3 regions of the Pseudarthrobacter sp. NKDBFgelt genome follow, and region 1 is predicted to be linked to each of the others. Evidence: predicted binding sites of a transcription regulator. Region 1 holds the regulator's gene; each other region holds the start of a gene.

Region 1 (5,897 bases):
GAGCACCGCAACAGCCCCCGCAACCACAACCGCCGGCACTTCCGCAACGGAATCCGCGGCCAGGTCCACGTCGAACCTGCGCGTCAGCGAATTCACGGCGCTGCCCACACCGCAGGAACTCATCGCGGAACTGCCCCTGGACGCCCGGGTGGCGGACGTCGTCGAACGCGGACGCGATGAAGTCCGGGCCATCATGGACGGCGTGGATGACCGCCTGCTGGTGATCGTGGGGCCCTGCTCCATCCACGACCCCAAGGCGGGCCTGGAATACGCACGCCGGCTGGTGAGTCAGGCCGAGAAGCACAGGGAAGACCTGCTGATCGTGATGCGCACCTACTTCGAAAAGCCCCGCACCACCGTGGGCTGGAAGGGCCTGATCAACGATCCCCGCCTGGACGGCAGCCACGACATGGTGACCGGCCTCCGCACCGCCCGGCACTTCCTGCAGCAGGTCACCGCCCTGGGCCTCCCCACCGCAACGGAGTTCCTCGAACCCATCAGCCCGCAGTACATGGCCGACCTCATCTCCTGGGGTGCCATCGGGGCGCGGACCACCGAAAGCCAGATCCACCGGCAGCTCGCGTCCGGGCTGTCCATGCCCATCGGCTTCAAGAACGGGACTGACGGCGACCTCCAGGTGGCCATCGACGCCTGCGGTGCAGCCGCCGCGGCACAGGCTTTCCTCGGCATTGACGGTGACGGCCGGGCCGCGCTGGTGTCCACCGCCGGAAACCCGGACACCCACGTCATCCTCCGCGGCGGACGCAAGGGACCCAACTACTCCACCGCCGACGTCGGGGCGGCGTCAGCCAAGCTGGCCGGCAAGCAGCTGAACCCGCGCCTCATCGTGGACGCCAGCCATGCCAACAGCGGCAAGAGCCACCACAGGCAGGCCGAGGTGGCGCTGGAGATCGGTGCGCAGCTCGAGGACGGCGGCACGTCGGCGCAGGCGATTGCCGGCGTCATGCTGGAAAGCTTCCTGGTGGGCGGTGCGCAGAACCTGGATGTTGCGGAGCACGCGGCCGGACGGGCTGAGCTGGTGTACGGGCAGAGTGTCACCGACGCCTGCATGGAGTGGGACGTTTCGGTCTCCGTCCTGGACCAGCTGGCGGCGTCCGCGCGCAAGCGCCGGGAAGCGAACTAGGGGGATTTACTACTTTCACTTCTGCCACAGGAACATCTAGAGTATCTAGATAAGTGGTTGGTGGATGGCTCAGCATCGGAACACCGCATTGGCATGTACCTGGGGTCACTGTTGTCCATCCGTCAGCAAAGGAAATAGGGAAATGTCGGCAGAACAGAACTTCTCCAACGCGAAGTTCCTGACCGTGGCTGAAGTCGCCCAGGTCATGCGCGTCTCCAAAATGACTGTGTACCGGCTGGTGCACTCCGGCGAAATGCCGGCAGTGCGCTTCGGCCGCTCCTACCGGGTTCCGGAACAGGCCGTTGAGCAGTACCTCAAAGGTGCTGTCGTGGACGGCCACACTGAGACAGCTTGAGCAACTGTCCGTAGCCGCCTCCCGGAAGCGGTACCCTGTTAAGGAACGTTTTACGTCATTGTAAGAATCTGTCAGTTGTTCAGTTCGTAGCTCTGTCCACGAACATTTCCATCAGACAGGTACTGCATCTAGTTTGTAAGGAACTTACGTGGGTTCAGTTATTAAGAAGCGTCGCAAGCGTATGGCCAAGAAGAAGCACCGCAAGCTGCTTCGCAAGACCCGTCACCAGCGCCGCAACAAGAAGTAGAGATACTTCAACAGCGCAGAAATGCCCGTCGCCTTCCGAGGCGGCGGGCATTTCTTTATCCCCGGCACCAACCAGGTAGCAGTAAGTGTCGTTTTGAGGGCCCAAAACGACACTTACGGCTACCTAGATGCGCGGGCCCCGGATGCGGGCGAAGCCCTTCCAGAGCCCGTAGACGGCGCCGCCGGCCGTTGCGGCTTTGAGGCCGAACGTGGCTGCTCGCCGGCCGGACCGGAAATCGTAGACCGGCCAGTTGTTGTCGCGGGCGTGCCGGCGCAGGCGGGCATCCGGGTTGATGGCCACCGGGTGGCCTACCAGGGTGAGCAGCGGAATGTCGTTGTAGGAGTCGCTGTACGCCCAGCAGCGCTTGAGGTCCAGCTCCTCGGCGTCCGCAATGGCCTGGACAGCCACGGCCTTGGCCGAACCGTGCAGGATGTCACCCACCAGGCGGCCGGTGTACATGCCCTCGGAAATTTCGCCCACCGTCCCCAGTGCCCCGGTCAGCCCCAGCCGGGTGGAGATCACGGTGGCCACTTCGATGGGGGTGGCGGTCACCAGCCACACCCGGCGGCCCACGCGCAGGTGCTGCTCCGCCAGCGCTTTGGCGCCCGGCCAGATGCGGGAGGCGATCATTTCGTCGTAGACCTCTTCGCCGAGCGCCTTGATGTCGTCAACCGTGATGCCCGCGGCCAGCGTCAGTGCGGAGTCGCGGACTGCGTGGACATCGTCCATGTTTTCGCCGCGGGCCACGAACTTGAGCTGCTTCCACGCGAATCCGGCGGCCTGGGCCATGGTGAACGCCCCGCGCTGGTGCATCTTGCGGGCAACGTGGAAGAGGCTGGCGCCGCGCATCAGGGTGTTGTCCACATCGAAGAACGCCGCCTCGCCCGGTTGCGGCGCAGCAACCGGTTTGGTGACTACGGCAACGTACTTCTCCTCGGGCATGCAGTCGAGTCTAGTCAATCCACTGTTCAATCCCCGTTTAGCCTTGTCCACCCCTTGCCCGGCGTCGCCGGACCCACGGGAACGGGACTACGGTTAAGGCATGGCCATACCCCGCGTTGTCCTGATCACCAAGGCAGACTGCCACCTCTGCGAAGACGCGCGCGACGCCGTCAGCCGGGTTACCGCCTCGCTGGGACTTGAGTGGAGCGAAGAGCTGGTGGACAACCAGCCGGAACTCCGTGAGCGCTACGCGGAGGAAATCCCGGTGGTGCTGGTGGATGGCGTGCAGCGCGACTTCTGGAAAATCGACGAAGCCCGGCTGGCACGCGTGCTCCAGCGGGCCATGGCGCAGTAGGGGAGCAGAACCGTGGCGGAGAGGCTTGTCGCGTCCCTTGCATCGGCGGCACCTGCTTTGATGGCATTGCCGGTTGGGCCCTAGAGTGGAGTCACAACGCGATGCGAGGGAGGGGCTGGTGGCTTCGCTGGATTCAACCCCCCAGGCTGTCCCGGACCTGCCGGGAGCTGCGGGCACGGCAGCCAAACAGATTCCGCCCGCTGCAGTGGCCCGGCTGACACTCTACCTCCGTGCCCTTAATACGCTTCTGGCCGAGGGCGTGGAGCGGGTCTCCTCCGAATCCCTTGCCGAGGCCTCCGGCGTCAGCTCCGCAACGCTCCGCAAGGATCTTTCCCATGTGGGCTCCTACGGCACCCGCGGTGTGGGCTATGAGGTGCAGTACCTCAGCCGGCACATCGCCGCCGCCCTGGGCCTCACCCACGACTGGAAGGTGGCCATCGTCGGTGCCGGCAACCTGGGCAAGGCCCTTGCGCGGTACGGCGGCTTCGAATCCCGGGGCTTCGACGTCGTGGCCATCTTTGACGCGGACCAGATGGTGGTGGGCAACGAGGTCGGCTGGCTGCGCGTCAGCGATGTGGCGGACCTGGAAACCGTGCTCCACCGCACGGGAGCCAATATGGTGGTCCTCGCCCTGCCCGCGTCCGTGGCCCAGGACATCTGCGACCGCGTGGTGGCGGCCGGGGTCCGCAGCGTCCTCAGCTTCGCCCCCATCATGCTCCAGGTGCCGGAAGGCGTTAACCTTCGCAAGGTGGACATGGCAACGGAACTGCAGATCCTCGCCTATCACGCACAACGGGCGCAGGCCCCGGGGCAGACCGCCTAGATTACGTCAGCGGTGCTTGCTGGTTCCGGGGCCCACGCCCGAAGGGTGGGTGGTGCTTGGAGTTACCGTCCGTACGGGTTACCCATATTGCCGCCGTAAGGGTTGGCGAACGGCTGCTGGCGCCGGAAATACGGGGCCGAGGCCGGCAGGTAGAGCAGCACGATGGCCGCGATCCCCAGCAGGGTGCCGATGGTTGCAAAGCTTGGCGGGCCGAAGAGGCCGAAGATGGACAGTGCCGCGAAGACCGTGCCCAGGATCCGTGCCCAGTTCTTGCCCTTGCGGACGAAGAATGCCACCAGCAAGTAGAGGGCGAGCCCGATGATGGCGAACACCACCAGGGTGCCGGCGATGACGCCCTTCATATCCTCGTAGGTGACTCCAGCGCCGCTGCCCTCAATCTGAGTTTCGAAGGCGTCTCGGAACATGGGATCGTCCAGCGTGGTCAGCCCGGTCAGCATCGAAATGACAAAGATCGCGGCGGATGCAATCAACAGCCAGAAGGAGATGTTGACCATCTGGGGGACGCCCGTGCTGCCGGACGGCTGGGGCTGCTCCGACGGATACTGCGCGTACGGGGACTGTCCGTACGGCTGCTGGCCATAGCCGGGTGCTGCCGGCGGATTCTGTCCGAACTGCGGCGGGTTCTGCCCGTACTGGGGTGCGCCGGACTGGCCGTACTGCGGCGGGTTCTGCCCATACTGCGGGGCATTCTGTCCATACTGCGGTGCTCCGGACTGCTGGCCGTACTGGGGCTGGTTTTGGCCATACTGGGGTGCATTCTGGCCGTAGCGCGGACCCTGGCTGCCAGACTCGGAGCCGGGCTCGGGCTCGTTCGGAACGGGAGGCGGGACGGGGGGAGTGCTCATGGGCGGTCCTTTTGCGTGTCGGGTTCCAGGTAAATCGCCGGGATCGGTCCTGTCCCCTACCCCCAGCATCACTTACGTCCACCGTACCCCCGGGCAGGCGCCTTGTGGGTCATTCGGAAGAGGTATTCCCGGAGCGGGCCGCCGTGAAGAAGGCTTGGGAATTGGGCAGCCACAGCAGGACCGTTGCCGCCAGGCTGATGAGGAACGTTGCCCAGTTGCCGCCCTGGCCCACGCCCATCATGGCGTTGGCCACCGCCAGGATTAGGGTGGCGCCGGTGAGGGCCGTGAGGCCCAGCCGGGCCCAATGCTTTCCGTCCTTCATGGCAAGGGCGAGGACAATCTGCGCAGCACCGACCGCTGCCGCCAGCAGCATGAGCAGGAGCACCAGCGTGGCCGCCCCTGGTGCCGCGGCAAAGAGCACCAGCGACGCCAGCATGCCCAGCATTCCACCCAGCAGGCCCAGGATGCCGCCCACAAACCAGATCCAGAAGGAGACCTTGAGTTCGGTGGGCAGGCCCGTCACCAGGAACATTCGGGCAAAACCGCTCCGCGGCGCGCTGGGTGAATTGCTCATGGCCCTCACTGTAAACCCCGCCGGGACCCGGAAGGAGCGGTGTGCTTAAAGACGGCACCCCGGCGCCGGACTGCGGGAGTCCAGGGCCGGGGTGCCGGAGCGGAAGGAATTATGCCGCGGGAGCGATGAAGGCGAGTTCGAGGTTGATGGCAACCTTGTCGCTCACCAGGACGCCGCCGGTCTCGAGGATGGCGTTCCAGGTCAGGCCGAAGTCCTTGCGGCTGATTGTGGTCTCGGCGGAAACGCCTGCACGGGTGTTGCCGAAGGGGTCAACAGCCACACCGTTGAACTCGGTGTCCAGGGTGACGGGGCGGGTGACACCCTTGATGGTTAGGTCGCCGGTCAGCTCGTAGCTGTCGCCCTTGGCCACGAGGCCGTTGGAGACAAAGGAGATTTCGGGAAACTTCTCCACGTCGAAGAAGTCCTCGCCCTTGACGTGGCCGTCGCGGTTTACGTCGCCGGAATCGAAGCTGGCGGTGTTGATGGTGGCGTTGATCCGGGCGCCGGTGACGTCCTCGGGGAGGTCAAGGGTGGCATCGGCTTCGGTGAACTGGCCGCGGACCTTGCTGATGCCTGCGTGGCGGACCGTGA
Region 2 (5,897 bases), on a different contig from region 1:
TTCGTGGATGCGGATGGCGGCGGCCTTGAGGGACTCGACATCGGTGATTTCCAGGCCAGATAGCGATTCGGCCTCAAAATGGTTGGGTGTGACAAACGTGGCCAGCGGCAGGATCTGCGCCTTGAGGGCCTGGTCCGTGTCCAGCGCGTGCCCCGGCTCCTGGCCCTTGCAGATCAGGACCGGATCCAGGACCACGTTGCCAAAACTGTTGGCTTCCAGTGCACCAGCCACGGTGGCGATGGTGGCGGGGCTGCCCAGCATCCCGATCTTGACGGTGTCCAGCACCGGCCGGCCGGGCAGTGGTTGACCATCTGATGCCAGCCCGTAAGCGGCCGTGGTCGCCTCCAGCTGGTCCGCGATGACCTGCTGGTCCACCGGGACAAACCGGTGGTTCCAATTGTCGTTCGGGTCGAACGAGACGATGCACGTCAGGTTGGCGATGCCAAAGACCCCCAGCTCCTGGAACGTCTTCAGGTCGGCCTGGGCACCGGCGCCGCCGGTGGCCTCTGAACCGGCGATCGTCAGGACAACGGCCGGAGCGGCAGCGGGGGACTGGACATCAGCGGAAACGGAAGTCATGGCACCATCCTGCCATCCGGCGTCGAACGCCCGCTTTGTGGGGCCGTACAGCATCTGGACGTGCGGCTGGTCAGGGTTCCAAGACCGCCGCTGCTGGCGACGGCCCAGCGTCGTGGCCCTGTTCCGCTTCATCGTGCGCCTTGACGATTGGTACCACGGCCGAGCGGCCCAGCGCGGCGCAAAATCCGGCCCATAGCGCTAAGCCCCACATCGAATACCACCGGGTGCCAACGAGGAAGAGAAGTGTCACCATGCCGGTGACGATGCCGGCCCCGCCTATAGCGAGGATATGAATCCACTGGTTGCGGACAGACCGCAGAAGCATCCCCACCAGAAGAGCCAGCGGCATGCCGAATAGCAGGGCCGCTCCAATTGAGAATACGTACCCCGGGGGACCGAATGGCAGGCCAAAGACAAAGACAGTAAGGGCGGCGCCGAGGAGGAAGGCGGCGGGGCCGAAAGTCACCCTGCGCGGCCGGCTCACCTGGCTTTGGCGATCTGCTGGAGCGCGCGGCCCAGTTCTGGCTGGCTGTAGACGAAGCCCGCGTCCAGCAGCTTCTCCGGCTGGACCCAGCGGCTCTTCAGGACCAGTTCCGTCTCTGTCCGGATCAGTACGGCACCGAGCCGCAGCAGCCAGGCAGGAGTGGGGATGCCGAACCGGGCCCCGTAGGCCCGGCGGACCATGCGCATCAGTTCGCGGTTTGTCACCACATCCGGCGAAGCCACGTTCACCGGCCCGGTGATGTCCTTCCGCGCATGCAGGAAACGGACGCACCGGTACAGATCCTCCACATGGATCCAGCTGAATTTCTGCGTGCCTGGTCCCATTCGGCCGCCCAGGCCCAGCCGGGCCAGGTTGGCGAACGGCCGCAGCGCGCCGCCGCCGCGGCCCAGGACGATGGCGATCCGCAGCGGAATCTTGCGTGTCCCCGGCGTCACGGCGGCGTCGAGTTCCGCTTCCCAGGCGCGGGCAACGTCCACGGAGAATCCCGTTCCGGGTTCGCCGTCACGTTCCGACTGCGGGCGGTCGACGGCGTTGCGGTAGATGGTGCCGGTGCTCGCATTGAGCCAGGTCGACGGCGGCTGCCGGCAAAGTGCGATGGCGCGGCCAAGTGCCGCCGTGGTCGCAACGCGGGACTGCAGTATGGCTGCCTTGTTCCGGTCGTTGTAGCGGCAGGAGACGGAGCGTCCGGCGAGGTTCACGAGAAACTCCGCACCGTCCAGCACCTGGGCCAGGCGGCCGTCGTCGTCATCCCACGTGGCCGCTGGCGAACCCTTGGCGCCTTCACGGCCAATGGTGCGCACGGTCCAGCCATCCTTCTCGAAGCGGGCCCGGATATATCTGCCGATGAATCCGGAAGCTCCAGCCAGTACCACCGTTCTGGTGCCGCTCATTTTCCCCCCAATGTGTTGTTTCGGTCTTCAGCCGCGGATGCTGCGGCTCAGGCTCAGGAAATCGTCCAGGATCCTGCCGACACCGGGAACCCTGGCCAATGAGAGTCCCCTAGTGATCAGCGGGACGGCGCCGTCCACCAGGCGCCTGGTCCGCTGCTGCCCGTCGGAGGTGTCGTAGACCCAGAAGAGGGTGACGGCCATGTAGAAAAGCCACAGCAGTTCCGGGAGATCGGACCTGAGCTTTTTCGGTGCCGGCGGTTTCGCGGCCTCAACCGCCGTGCGGAAGATGTCCAGCGACGCTTCGCGCGCCGCCGTTGACCCTGCGGCGAAGGGATTGACCGGGGACGTCGGGCGGATGGCGGTGGCTATGAAGTCGCCGCCGAACCGGTGGTAGGGGGCCATGGCGTCCAGGCCCGTGTGAAGGGTGGCCCTAAGCCGGCTGGTGAGGTCGGCAGCGTCCTTGAGCGCTTCGGCCGCCCTGACCGCGTGCTCCGCCTGGACCTGCAGATACAGCTCCTGGACCAGATCGTCCTTGGACGCGAAGTAGTAATAGGCGTTGCCCACCGAGACGCCCGCCTCCGCTGCGATGGCGCGCATGGTGGTTTTGGCGAAGCCGATCTCCCGGAACATCCGCAGGGCGACGCCGGCCACCAGCTGGCGCGTCTGCTCGCTCTTTGCGGTCATGGGCTTCCCTTAGATTTGAACGTGTTCAAGAAAGATACCACAGATTTGAACGCGTTCAGATTGGGGTCATCACGCTGCCGCACGGCAGCCTCCCGTGCAGTGGGAGAATTGGGGGACAGTGCTAATACAGCCGGTGTTCCCGCTCCCCGGGCACCGAGCGAACCACTACGAACGGACCTCCGCCATGACCCCTGTTTCAGGCCACCACGCCCTTCCCCAAAACACCCCAGTTCCGGACCGTCCACGGTTCGCCTCGATCGGCTCCCCGTACTTCGGCATCATGCTGGCGATCATGGCGGTAGTGCTGATCCTGTCCAACATCGGGGCGTCCAAGGGAGTGGCCATCGGGCCGATCATCACCGACGGCGGCTTCTTCCTTTTCCCGCTGGCGTACATCCTGGGCGACGTCATCAGCGAGGTCTACGGCTTCAAGGTGGCACGCAAAGCCATCCTCACCACCTTCGGGCTGTCCGTCTTCGCATCGCTCTGCTACTGGGCAATCATCGCCCTGCCCGGATTCGACGACGAGTTCGGAACGTCCAAGCAGGCAGCCCTGGAAGGCGCCCTCGGTCCCGTTCCGCAGATCGTGCTGGCGTCGCTGCTGGCGTTCCTGGCCGGGCAGACCATCAACTCCTGGATCATGGTGCGGATGAAGGCACGCTCCGGCGAGAAGTCCCTGTGGGCCCGCATCATGGGCTCCTCGGTGGCCGGCGAGTTCGTGGACACGCTGATCTTCTGCAGCATCGCCGCCTCGGTCATCGGAATAACGGATGCCGCGACCTTTGTGAACTACGTGGTGGTGGGCTTCGTGTACAAGACCCTGGTGGAGTTCATCCTGGTGCCGGTGACGTCGCTGGTGATCCGGTGGGTGAAGAAGCGGGAACCCAGCTACGGGGTCCCGGCGGCAGCGGTGACGAACGCAGCGTAGCCGCCGCCCGGCGTCGTACCTTCCACCTGCAGCGGGATCGCCGGAAAGCTGCAGGCCCGCCGGAACGCACCGGCGAACTCGCCCTGTTCCGGCGATTTCGGCGACGGCGGCCCGGCGCCTGCGTGCGCCGGGCAGGCTACGAGTAGTACTGCCCCAGCGTCTCCGCCTTGAAGTCGAAGAAGGTCCCATCCTCGATGGCCAGGCGGGCGTCGTCCACCATCTTTACCACGAACCGTTCGTTGTGGATGGAGATCAGCGTGGCGGAGAGCATCTCCTTCGCCTTGAAGAGGTGGTGGATGTAGGCCCGCGAGTAGTTGGTGCAGGCATAGCAGTCGCAGCCGTCCTGGAGCGGGCCGAAATCGCGCTTGTACTTGGCGCCGGAGAGGTTGAAGCGTCCCTGCGGCGTGTAGAAGGCGGAGTTTCGGGCCACCCGCGTGGGGGAGACGCAGTCGAAGGTGTCCGCGCCGTTCTCGATGGCCGTGAAGATGTCATCCGGCTCGGAGATGCCCAGCAGGTGGCGGGGCTTGTCCTCAGGCAGTTCCTCGTTGCACCAGCGGACAATTGTGCCGAGGTTCTCCTTTTCAAGTGCCCCGCCGATGCCAAACCCGTCGAACGGCATGGCGCCGAGGTCCCGGCACGCCTTGCGGCGCAGGTCCTCGTACTGCGCGCCCTGGATCACGCCGAACAGGGCCTGGTACGGCTTGCCCGCCCGGGACGAGGTCAGCCGGAAGTGCTCCTGGAGGCACCTCAGCGCCCACAGGCGGGTCCGCTCGAGCGATTCCTCCTGGTACCTGCGGGAGTTCTGAAGGGTGGTCAGCTCATCGAAGGCGAACATGATGTCCGCGCCGATCTGGTGCTGCACCTGCATGGAAATTTCGGGGGAGAACCGGTGCCGGTCACCGTTGAGGTGGCTCTTGAACCACACGCCGTCGTCGTCAATGTGGGCCAGGCGTTCCTTTCCGGGGGCGACGGCGTCATCCGGGCCGGGCGCGCCCGCGGCAGTAACGGTGTTCATGTCGATGACCTTCTTGAAACCCGAGCCCAGGCTCATCACCTGGAATCCGCCGGAGTCCGTGAAGGTGGGTCCGGACCAGTTCATAAAGGCGCCAAGGCCGCCTGCCTCGTCCAGGATGTCCGCGCCCGGCTGCAGGTACAGGTGGTAGGCGTTGGCCAGCACAGCCTGCGCGCCGAGGTCTGCCACGGCCTCAGGCAGCACTGCCTTGACGGTGGCTTTGGTTCCGACGGCGATGAACGCGGGGGTCTGGATCTCACCGTGGGGCGTGGAGATGGTGCCGGTCCGTCCCAGGAACTGGCCGCCGTTGGAGGCAACCTGGGCAGCGGATGGCGGGCAGTTATCACCGAGGCGGGTGCCCACCCGGAAGGAGAATTCCGACTGCCGGTCCGCCGCGGCGCCGGCCGCAGTCCACGGGGCCGTTCCAGTAAGGGCCGTTTCAGCCGTGGCGGCGGCAGGGAAAGGAGCTGGGGCAGGGTTGGCTGGCACCGTACCAGTGTGCCAGCTTTCCGTCCCGTCCCGGCAACCGCACCGGCTACCGCCCGGCTGCCGCCCGGCAACCGGGCTGTCAGCTCACCCGGTCAGCTGACCGGTTCGGATGCCGGGTAGTTCTCAGCCCGCCAGGAATCCCAGGAGGAGCGTACCGATTCGAGCCTGGCGGCGCCCAGGTCGTAGGTGGAGGCGATGACCAGCGAGCCTTCGCCGTCCTGGCGTACGTCCTTGATCGCGGGATGGTCGGCCACCACCAGGAGTCCCTCACCATGCTCGGCATAGTCGTGGACGGTGAGCCCCACCTGGTGGCTGGTCCGGTACCAGACCTTGCCGCTGATCTCCTCACCGGTCCCCAGCTGCACCTGGTAGTTTTCGCCCGGCGCCGGGAGATCGGAAAGCCCAAGCTTTTCGATCGCGGAGCCCTGTCCTTCCGTGAGGTGCAGGAACAGTGTGTGGCGCTTGCCGTGAGGATGGCGTTCCAAGGCAAAACGGAGCTGCTGCAGGAACGTGAGCCAGCCCTGGGTGATGTCCTCGTCCCAGGCAGCCCATTCGGAATCGTGGTCCAGCGCCCCGCGGGTCACGCTGACCTGCGTTCCGTGGGGCACGGGTTTCAGCTCAAAGACGTCCCCGCCATGGACAGTCAGGCTGGTGTGGTCCGGTGACTCCTCAACATCGCCGGAGAAGTAGATCTCCTTGATCTCGGAGTCCAGGTCCTCTGCCTGCCAGCCATGCCATTGGGCTACTTTGGACGGTTCACGCAGCATGGTCCAGACCTGCGGCGCGTCGGCGTTGATCACTACGCTGAGA
Region 3 (5,897 bases), on a different contig from region 1:
GAGGTCGGAGAACCACCAGCAAACGCCAGGCCGGTGCACGGTCGGGGCGAATGAGCAGCTCAAGCACCTCGTCAGGACAACAGGGCCCGACGGCGGCCGTTGCCTGAATACCCGGTCCGATCGGCAGCCACGGGTGACGTCGAACGCGGTACAGCCGGGTTCCGGCTCAGCGGGCGGCAACCGTCTGCTGGCCGGGGCAGGAACCCAGGACGCGCTTCATGGCGTCCTTCTCCGCTTCGGTGACCCACAGGCCGTAGGCGGCCTTCACCGAAACCTGGCGGGCCACATAGTGGCAGCGGATCGACGTGTTTTTGGGAAGCCAGGTGGCGGCGTCACCGGCGCCCTTCTTCTGGTTGGCAGGACCATCTGCGGCAATGAGGTTCAGTGGATCGTTGGCGAGGTTCTGGCGCTCCCCCGCCGTCAGCGACTGTGCGCCTTTCTGCCAGGCGTCACCGAGGGCAACCACATGGTCTATCTGGACCGCCCGGCTGCTGTCTGAGCCGCGGCGGAAGTCCACGAACTGCCCGGTGTAGGGCTCATGGAACGTACCGGCTGCCACCCGGCATCCGGAGCCGTCCGTCAGCACTACGTCGGTGAGGTCGCGGCGCAGGATGTCATTGCGGGTATCGCAGCCGTTCCGGTCCACGTCCTGCCAGGCCTGGCCAAAGGCATCCCGGCTGTAGTCCGACGCGGCGGCGCGTCCCTTGACGGCCAGCCCGTCCAGTGCGGCGAGGGCAGAACCTGCGGGCACCGGGTGCACAGGCTTAACAGGTTTCATCCACGCGGGCTCAAAGACAGGAGCTTCAGTGGGGCCGGAAACCGCAGGCTCCGCTGCGGCAAACTGTCCGGCGGTGAAGAACCAGGACAGGGCCACCATGGCCGCTATTGCAGCTGCCGCCAGGATTCCCCACGCCTGGCGTGAACGCCGTCTCGCCCGCCGATAGGAAGACCAGCTCACGGTCATGGGGTTCCTGGCCTTGCCGTACTCTCATGCACCAGACGAGCCTAGGACACCCCTCCGGCACCCCCGCTGATATCCACAGTGTGGAGGGAAAGTGGAAGGTTACACCGGCGGGGTTACTGCTCCCGCATCACTCTTCGGAGGTCTTCCTCGGCAATAGCCAGCAGCCCTTCGAGCTGGCGCACCCGGTCCTCTCCGACGTCGCCCGTTTTGTGGGCGGCGCGGGCGCCCTCAAGCAGCCGGACAGCCTCCTTGTGGTTGGCTTTGGCGATGTCGAGGGCGTGCTCAAGGGTTGTTTCGTGCTGGAGCGTCGAATCATTTTCCATTCCACCAGTGTGGTCCCGTTTCCCGGCTGATTCCAGCATCATCAGCCGGGAAATCGGGAGACCCTGGCCGGAAACCTAAACGGCGATGGCTGCGAGGGCGGCTGCAGTTTCCTTGGCCGGGAACGACGGCGGGTTCACGCCGGCCATCTCCTCCATGACGCGGACCACCTGGCAGCTGTAACCGAACTCGTTGTCGTACCAGACGTAGAGCACCAGGTTCTTCTCGTTGGAGATCGTGGCCAGGCCGTCAACAATGCCCGCGCGGCGGGAACCGACGAAGTCGGTGGACACCACTTCGGGTGAGTCGATGTAGTCGATCTGCTTGCGCAGGTCCGAGTGCAGGGACATCTCCCGCAGGTAGTTGTTGACCTCGTCCTTGGTGGTCCCGTTCTCCAGGCTCAGGTTCAGGATGGCCAGGGACACGTCCGGGGTGGGGACGCGGATGGAGCTGCCGGTCAGCTTGCCAAGCAGTTCGGGGAGGGCCTTGGCCACGGCCTTGGCGGCGCCGGTCTCCGTGATCACCATGTTCAGTGCCGCCGACCGGCCGCGGCGGTCGCCCTTGTGGAAGTTGTCGATCAGGTTCTGGTCATTGGTGAAGGAGTGGACGGTCTCCACGTGCCCGTGGACCACGCCGAATTTGTCGTTGATGGCCTTGAGCACCGGCGTGATGGCGTTGGTGGTGCAGGACGCTGCGGACACAATCTTGTCCGTATCCTCGATGGTGCCCTGGTTGATGCCGTGCACGATGTTCTTCAGGTCGCCCTTGCCGGGGGCAGTCAGGAGCACCCGCGCAACGCCCTTGCTCTGCAGGTGCTGGGAGAGGCCTTCCGCGTCACGCCAGCGTCCGGTGTTGTCCACCACCAGGGCGTTGCTGATGCCGTAGGCGGTGTAGTCGATGGTGGCCGGGTTGTCCGAGTAAATGACCTGCACCTGGACGCCGTTGGCCGTGATGGTGTTGGCTTCCTCGTCAATCCGGATGGTGCCTTCAAAGGAACCGTGCACGGAGTCGCGGCGCAGCAGGCTGGCCCGCTTGGAGAGATCGTTGTCCGAGCCCTTGCGCACAACGATGGCGCGAAGCCGGAGGCCGTGGCCGCCGCCGGCCTTTTCGATCAGGAGGCGGGCCAGGAGCCGGCCGATCCGGCCGAAGCCGTAAAGCACCACATCGGTGCTGGTGCGGTCATCGCCGCCGCGCTTGCCGACGACGTCGGCCAGTTCCGCGCGGAGGAATTCTTCAAGGGTGGCGCCGTTGCCCTCTTCCTTGAACTTCTGGTTCAGCCGTGCAATGTCGATCGCTGCCGCGCCGAGCTCCAGGTTGGCCAGGGTGTTCAGGAGCGGAGCGGTCTCCTCCAGCAGCAGTTCGTCCTTGCTCATGCGGCGCGCAAAGCGGTGCGCCTTGAGGATGTTCATGGTGGACTTGTTGATCAAACTCCGGCCGTGGATGCTGGTGACCACGTTGTTTTCGCGGTACAGCCGGCCGATCACCGGGATCATGGCCTCGGCGAGGGCCTCGCGGCCCATCCACGTATCAAGACAAGAATCTGACGTCTGGCTCACAGAAATACCTTCCTCGGTTCAGCCGTGTACGTCCTCGTACACGGTTGTCGGCCACCACATGTCGTGCAGGGGCGCCTGCGCCCGCGGGGGTCGGCCCCCGGGCGCCTGGATCACACGCAAAGAAAAACCGCCGGCTGCGAACGCAACTCCGGCGGGAGAACTCCTGCGTCCGCATCCATTCTAAATTGGCTGGCGTCCGTAATTCGGCCCTGACCGAGTGAAATCACTCACAGGTAAAGCCGTTGCGCCAGGACATCAGTTGTGGAGGGCCGAATAGAGATTGAGGCTGGAGGAGAAAACCACCCAGGACAGGTAGGGCAGCATCAACAGGCCTGCTGCGGGGCTGACCGGACCGAAGCGCAGGATGAGGAAGGCAACCGAGGTGCCAAGGGCGGCGATCATCAGGAAAGCCGCCCAGAGGGACGCACCGCCAAACACGGGAAAGAGTCCGAAAAAGGCCAGCGGCCATGCGGCGTTGAGCACCAACTGGGTGAGGTAGCCCGCCAGCGTGCCTCCGGTGAGGGCTCCCTTGCGCCAGACCAGCCAGGCGGCCACCGCAACCGCGGCGTACAGCAGCATCCACATGCTCCTGAACATCCAGCCGGGCGGCATCCAGGGGGCTTTGACCGACCCCGCGAACCAGCCGCTGGAATGCAGGATGATGGGGACCGACGCCGCGGCCCATGCAGCCAGGGAGAGCGAAAAGAAGCCGGCCAGGGCAACAGCCTGTTGGCTGCGTCCGGGGACTTGCTGCGGACGAGCAGCGCCGGGGCTGACTTGCGGGTCATGATTTGCGGGCACGGTTCAGGATCCCCAACACATCGTCCAAGGTCAAACCAGTGTGGATGGATGGGTTGACCGATACGCCGGGTTCTGTGCTCCCGTTCCGTTACCGGCGCGGGAGTAGCGGCCATCCATCTACGAACGCCGTTGCCGGCGCCCTCCAGCGGCCTACCCGGACACTCGGGCGGGCAGCCCTCAAACGTGTCCTGTCTGGCCTTGCTCCGGGTGGGGTTTACCTAGCCTTCCCGGTCACCCGGGAAGCTGGTGGTCTCTTACACCACCGTTTCACCCTTACCTGGTTCGTGCCGCTTTCAAACCGGCGCGACCCAGGCGGTCTGTTCTCTGTGGCACTGGCCTGCGGGTTACCCCGAGTGGGCGTTACCCACCACCCTGCCCTGCGGAGCCCGGACGTTCCTCGAGCCACTTGCGTGACGCGCGGCCGCCTGGTCAACCCATCCAAACTCCAGTCTACCGGTGGGCTTGCCCTTTCCCGCCGCCGGTAGGATCGGACGGTGCTGATTCTGCTTCCCCCTTCCGAAGGCAAGACACCCGCCGTCCGCGGATCCGCCGTCGACTGGCCGTCCCTGAGCTTCCCCGAGTTGAACGCCTGCCGCGCCAAAGTGCTGGATGCGCTGGGAACGGTGAGCGCACACGCGGACGCCCTCGCGCTGCTGGGTGTGGGCGCATCGCTCAAGGACGACGTCCGCCGCAACACGCGGCTTCATGCCGAACCGGCGGCGCCCGCCCACCGGATCTATTCGGGGGTGCTTTATGACGCCCTGGGCTACAAAACCCTCACGGCTGCGCAGCGCCGCAAGGCGGACGCGTCCGTGCTGGTGGTTTCCGCGCTCTGGGGTGTGATCCGTTTTGGTGACAGCGTGCCTGCCTACCGGCTGTCCATGGGTACTGCACTGCCCGACGTCGGCCGCCTCGCCTCGTTCTGGAAGCCGCAGCTCACCGATGCCCTTGCCGGAGCGGTGGAGGGGCAATTGCTGGTGGACTGCCGCTCAAGCACCTATGCGGCGGCGTGGGCGCCGCCCGCTGCCCAGACCGTGTCCGTCAACGTTTTCACCGAAGTGAACGGGGTCCGCAAGGTGGTGAGCCACTTCGCCAAGCACACCCGGGGCGAACTGGCCCGGCACCTGCTGGTGCGGCGAGGGAAGGCCCCGGCAACGCCGTCGGAACTCCTAAAGGCAACGCGGGAAGTGTGGGCCGCGGAACTGGTTGAGGGTTCAGCCCGGAAGCCGCACGCCCTGAACATCATCCTGCCGGGCTGAGAGTCAGGCCCACTCCTCCGAGCGGACCAGGATGGCGCCGGAGTCCGGGCAGAAGACGATGTCGTCGGCAGCTGCGGCCTTGACCTCGGCAAGGTCGCCGGGGCTCAACTTCATGCCGGACGCCTCGGACGTGCCATGGAACAGCCTGGCGGCGCCCACTCCGCGCCTGGCCAGCGTCTTTTCATAGACGGCCAGCAGGCCCGCATCGAGGCCCGCGGCGAATTCGGAGCGCTGCGCGCGGAAGCCACCCGCTTCCGCTTCCACAGCGGCCAGTTCCGCGTCCAGCTCGGCGCGGATGGTGCCGAACGATCCCTGGATGTCGTCCACAATCCCCTGCTGCCGGGCCTGGGTGGCCCGCAGGGAATCAAGGCGCTCCATCACCTCGAGTTCAATGTCCTCCAGGTCCGAGCGCCGCTTGTTGAGCGAGGCGATGTCCTTCTGGAGGGCCACCAGGTCCTTGGACAGACCCGTGCCGCTGTTCAGCCGTGCCTCGTCCCGCTGGATGCGCGAGGCAACCTGCTCCACGTCCGCCTCGGCGCGCCTGAGTTCGGCTTCGGCGTCGTGGACAGCCACTTTCGCGGCGCCCAGCTCACCGTTGGCGACGGAAAGGGCGGCTTCGAGGTCCTTGATGCGCGGATCGGTTTCCAGCGCGCGGCGGCGGTTGGCAAGCGACTTCAGCTTGGCATCCAGCCCCTGCAGTCCAAGCAACTTCAACTGTTCCGCCGGTGCTGCCTTCGCCACTGTAACCTCCGCTTGATCCCTTCCGGCCGGAGCCGGGCGCCTGGACGGCGCTTCCTAGACTCTAGCGCCTGCCCTGCTCCCCCGCCTCGCTGTGTCCCCACCGGCGCCGGGCTTAGCCCGGAGTGAGGATGAAGTCCCAGGGATCGCTGTTGGTGGTGCTGACCTGGATTTCGACGTCATGGCCCTGGTCGGCGAGGACATTGCCCAGCGCGGCTGCCGCAGCCGGCAGCCACAGCCACTCGCTGGCGAAGTGCG

Evidence for each region. The regulator Rex, encoded in region 1, represses fermentation and respiration genes when NADH is low (regulators of the CRP and FNR family bind a similar motif). The targets are predictions, from matches to a motif close to CTTGTGAANNNNTTCACAAG.
Region 2: a site for Rex is predicted at 2,701-2,720, ahead of ACKAE7_RS09875 (queuosine precursor transporter). Genes of this name have one in related genera too.
Region 3: a site for Rex is predicted at 3,056-3,075, ahead of ACKAE7_RS06475 (glyceraldehyde-3-phosphate dehydrogenase). Genes of this name have one in related genera too.

What each region holds. Positions count from the first base shown of each region.
Region 1 is NZ_JBJURL010000091.1:4,528-10,424, reverse strand. It holds gene ACKAE7_RS18325 (3-deoxy-7-phosphoheptulonate synthase) at 1-1,144, shown strand, start outside; gene ACKAE7_RS18320 (helix-turn-helix domain-containing protein) at 1,287-1,499, shown strand; gene ACKAE7_RS18315 (30S ribosomal protein bS22) at 1,648-1,746, shown strand; gene ACKAE7_RS18310 (HAD family phosphatase) at 1,870-2,688, opposite strand; gene ACKAE7_RS18305 (glutaredoxin family protein) at 2,789-3,043, shown strand; gene ACKAE7_RS18300 (redox-sensing transcriptional repressor Rex) at 3,162-3,866, shown strand; gene ACKAE7_RS18295 (hypothetical protein) at 3,929-4,732, opposite strand; gene ACKAE7_RS18290 (hypothetical protein) at 4,842-5,306, opposite strand; gene ACKAE7_RS18285 (YceI family protein) at 5,416-5,897, opposite strand, start outside.
Region 2 is NZ_JBJURL010000029.1:31,844-37,740, forward strand. It holds gene ACKAE7_RS09860 (hydroxymethylpyrimidine/phosphomethylpyrimidine kinase) at 1-579, opposite strand, end outside; gene ACKAE7_RS09865 (TIGR01777 family oxidoreductase) at 1,060-1,974, opposite strand; gene ACKAE7_RS09870 (TetR/AcrR family transcriptional regulator) at 2,002-2,658, opposite strand; gene ACKAE7_RS09875 (queuosine precursor transporter) at 2,843-3,586, shown strand; gene tgt (tRNA guanosine(34) transglycosylase Tgt) at 3,723-5,087, opposite strand; gene ACKAE7_RS09885 (SRPBCC family protein) at 5,180-5,897, opposite strand, start outside.
Region 3 is NZ_JBJURL010000016.1:8,708-14,604, reverse strand. It holds gene ACKAE7_RS06490 (helix-turn-helix transcriptional regulator) at 1-54, shown strand, start outside; gene ACKAE7_RS06485 (HNH endonuclease family protein) at 167-964, opposite strand; gene ACKAE7_RS06480 (hypothetical protein) at 1,078-1,287, opposite strand; gene ACKAE7_RS06475 (glyceraldehyde-3-phosphate dehydrogenase) at 1,363-2,841, opposite strand; gene ACKAE7_RS06470 (TspO/MBR family protein) at 3,097-3,642, opposite strand; RNA gene rnpB (RNase P RNA component class A) at 3,688-4,079, opposite strand; gene ACKAE7_RS06460 (YaaA family protein) at 4,137-4,901, shown strand; gene ACKAE7_RS06455 (zinc ribbon domain-containing protein) at 4,905-5,642, opposite strand; gene ACKAE7_RS06450 (Nif3-like dinuclear metal center hexameric protein) at 5,755-5,897, opposite strand, start outside.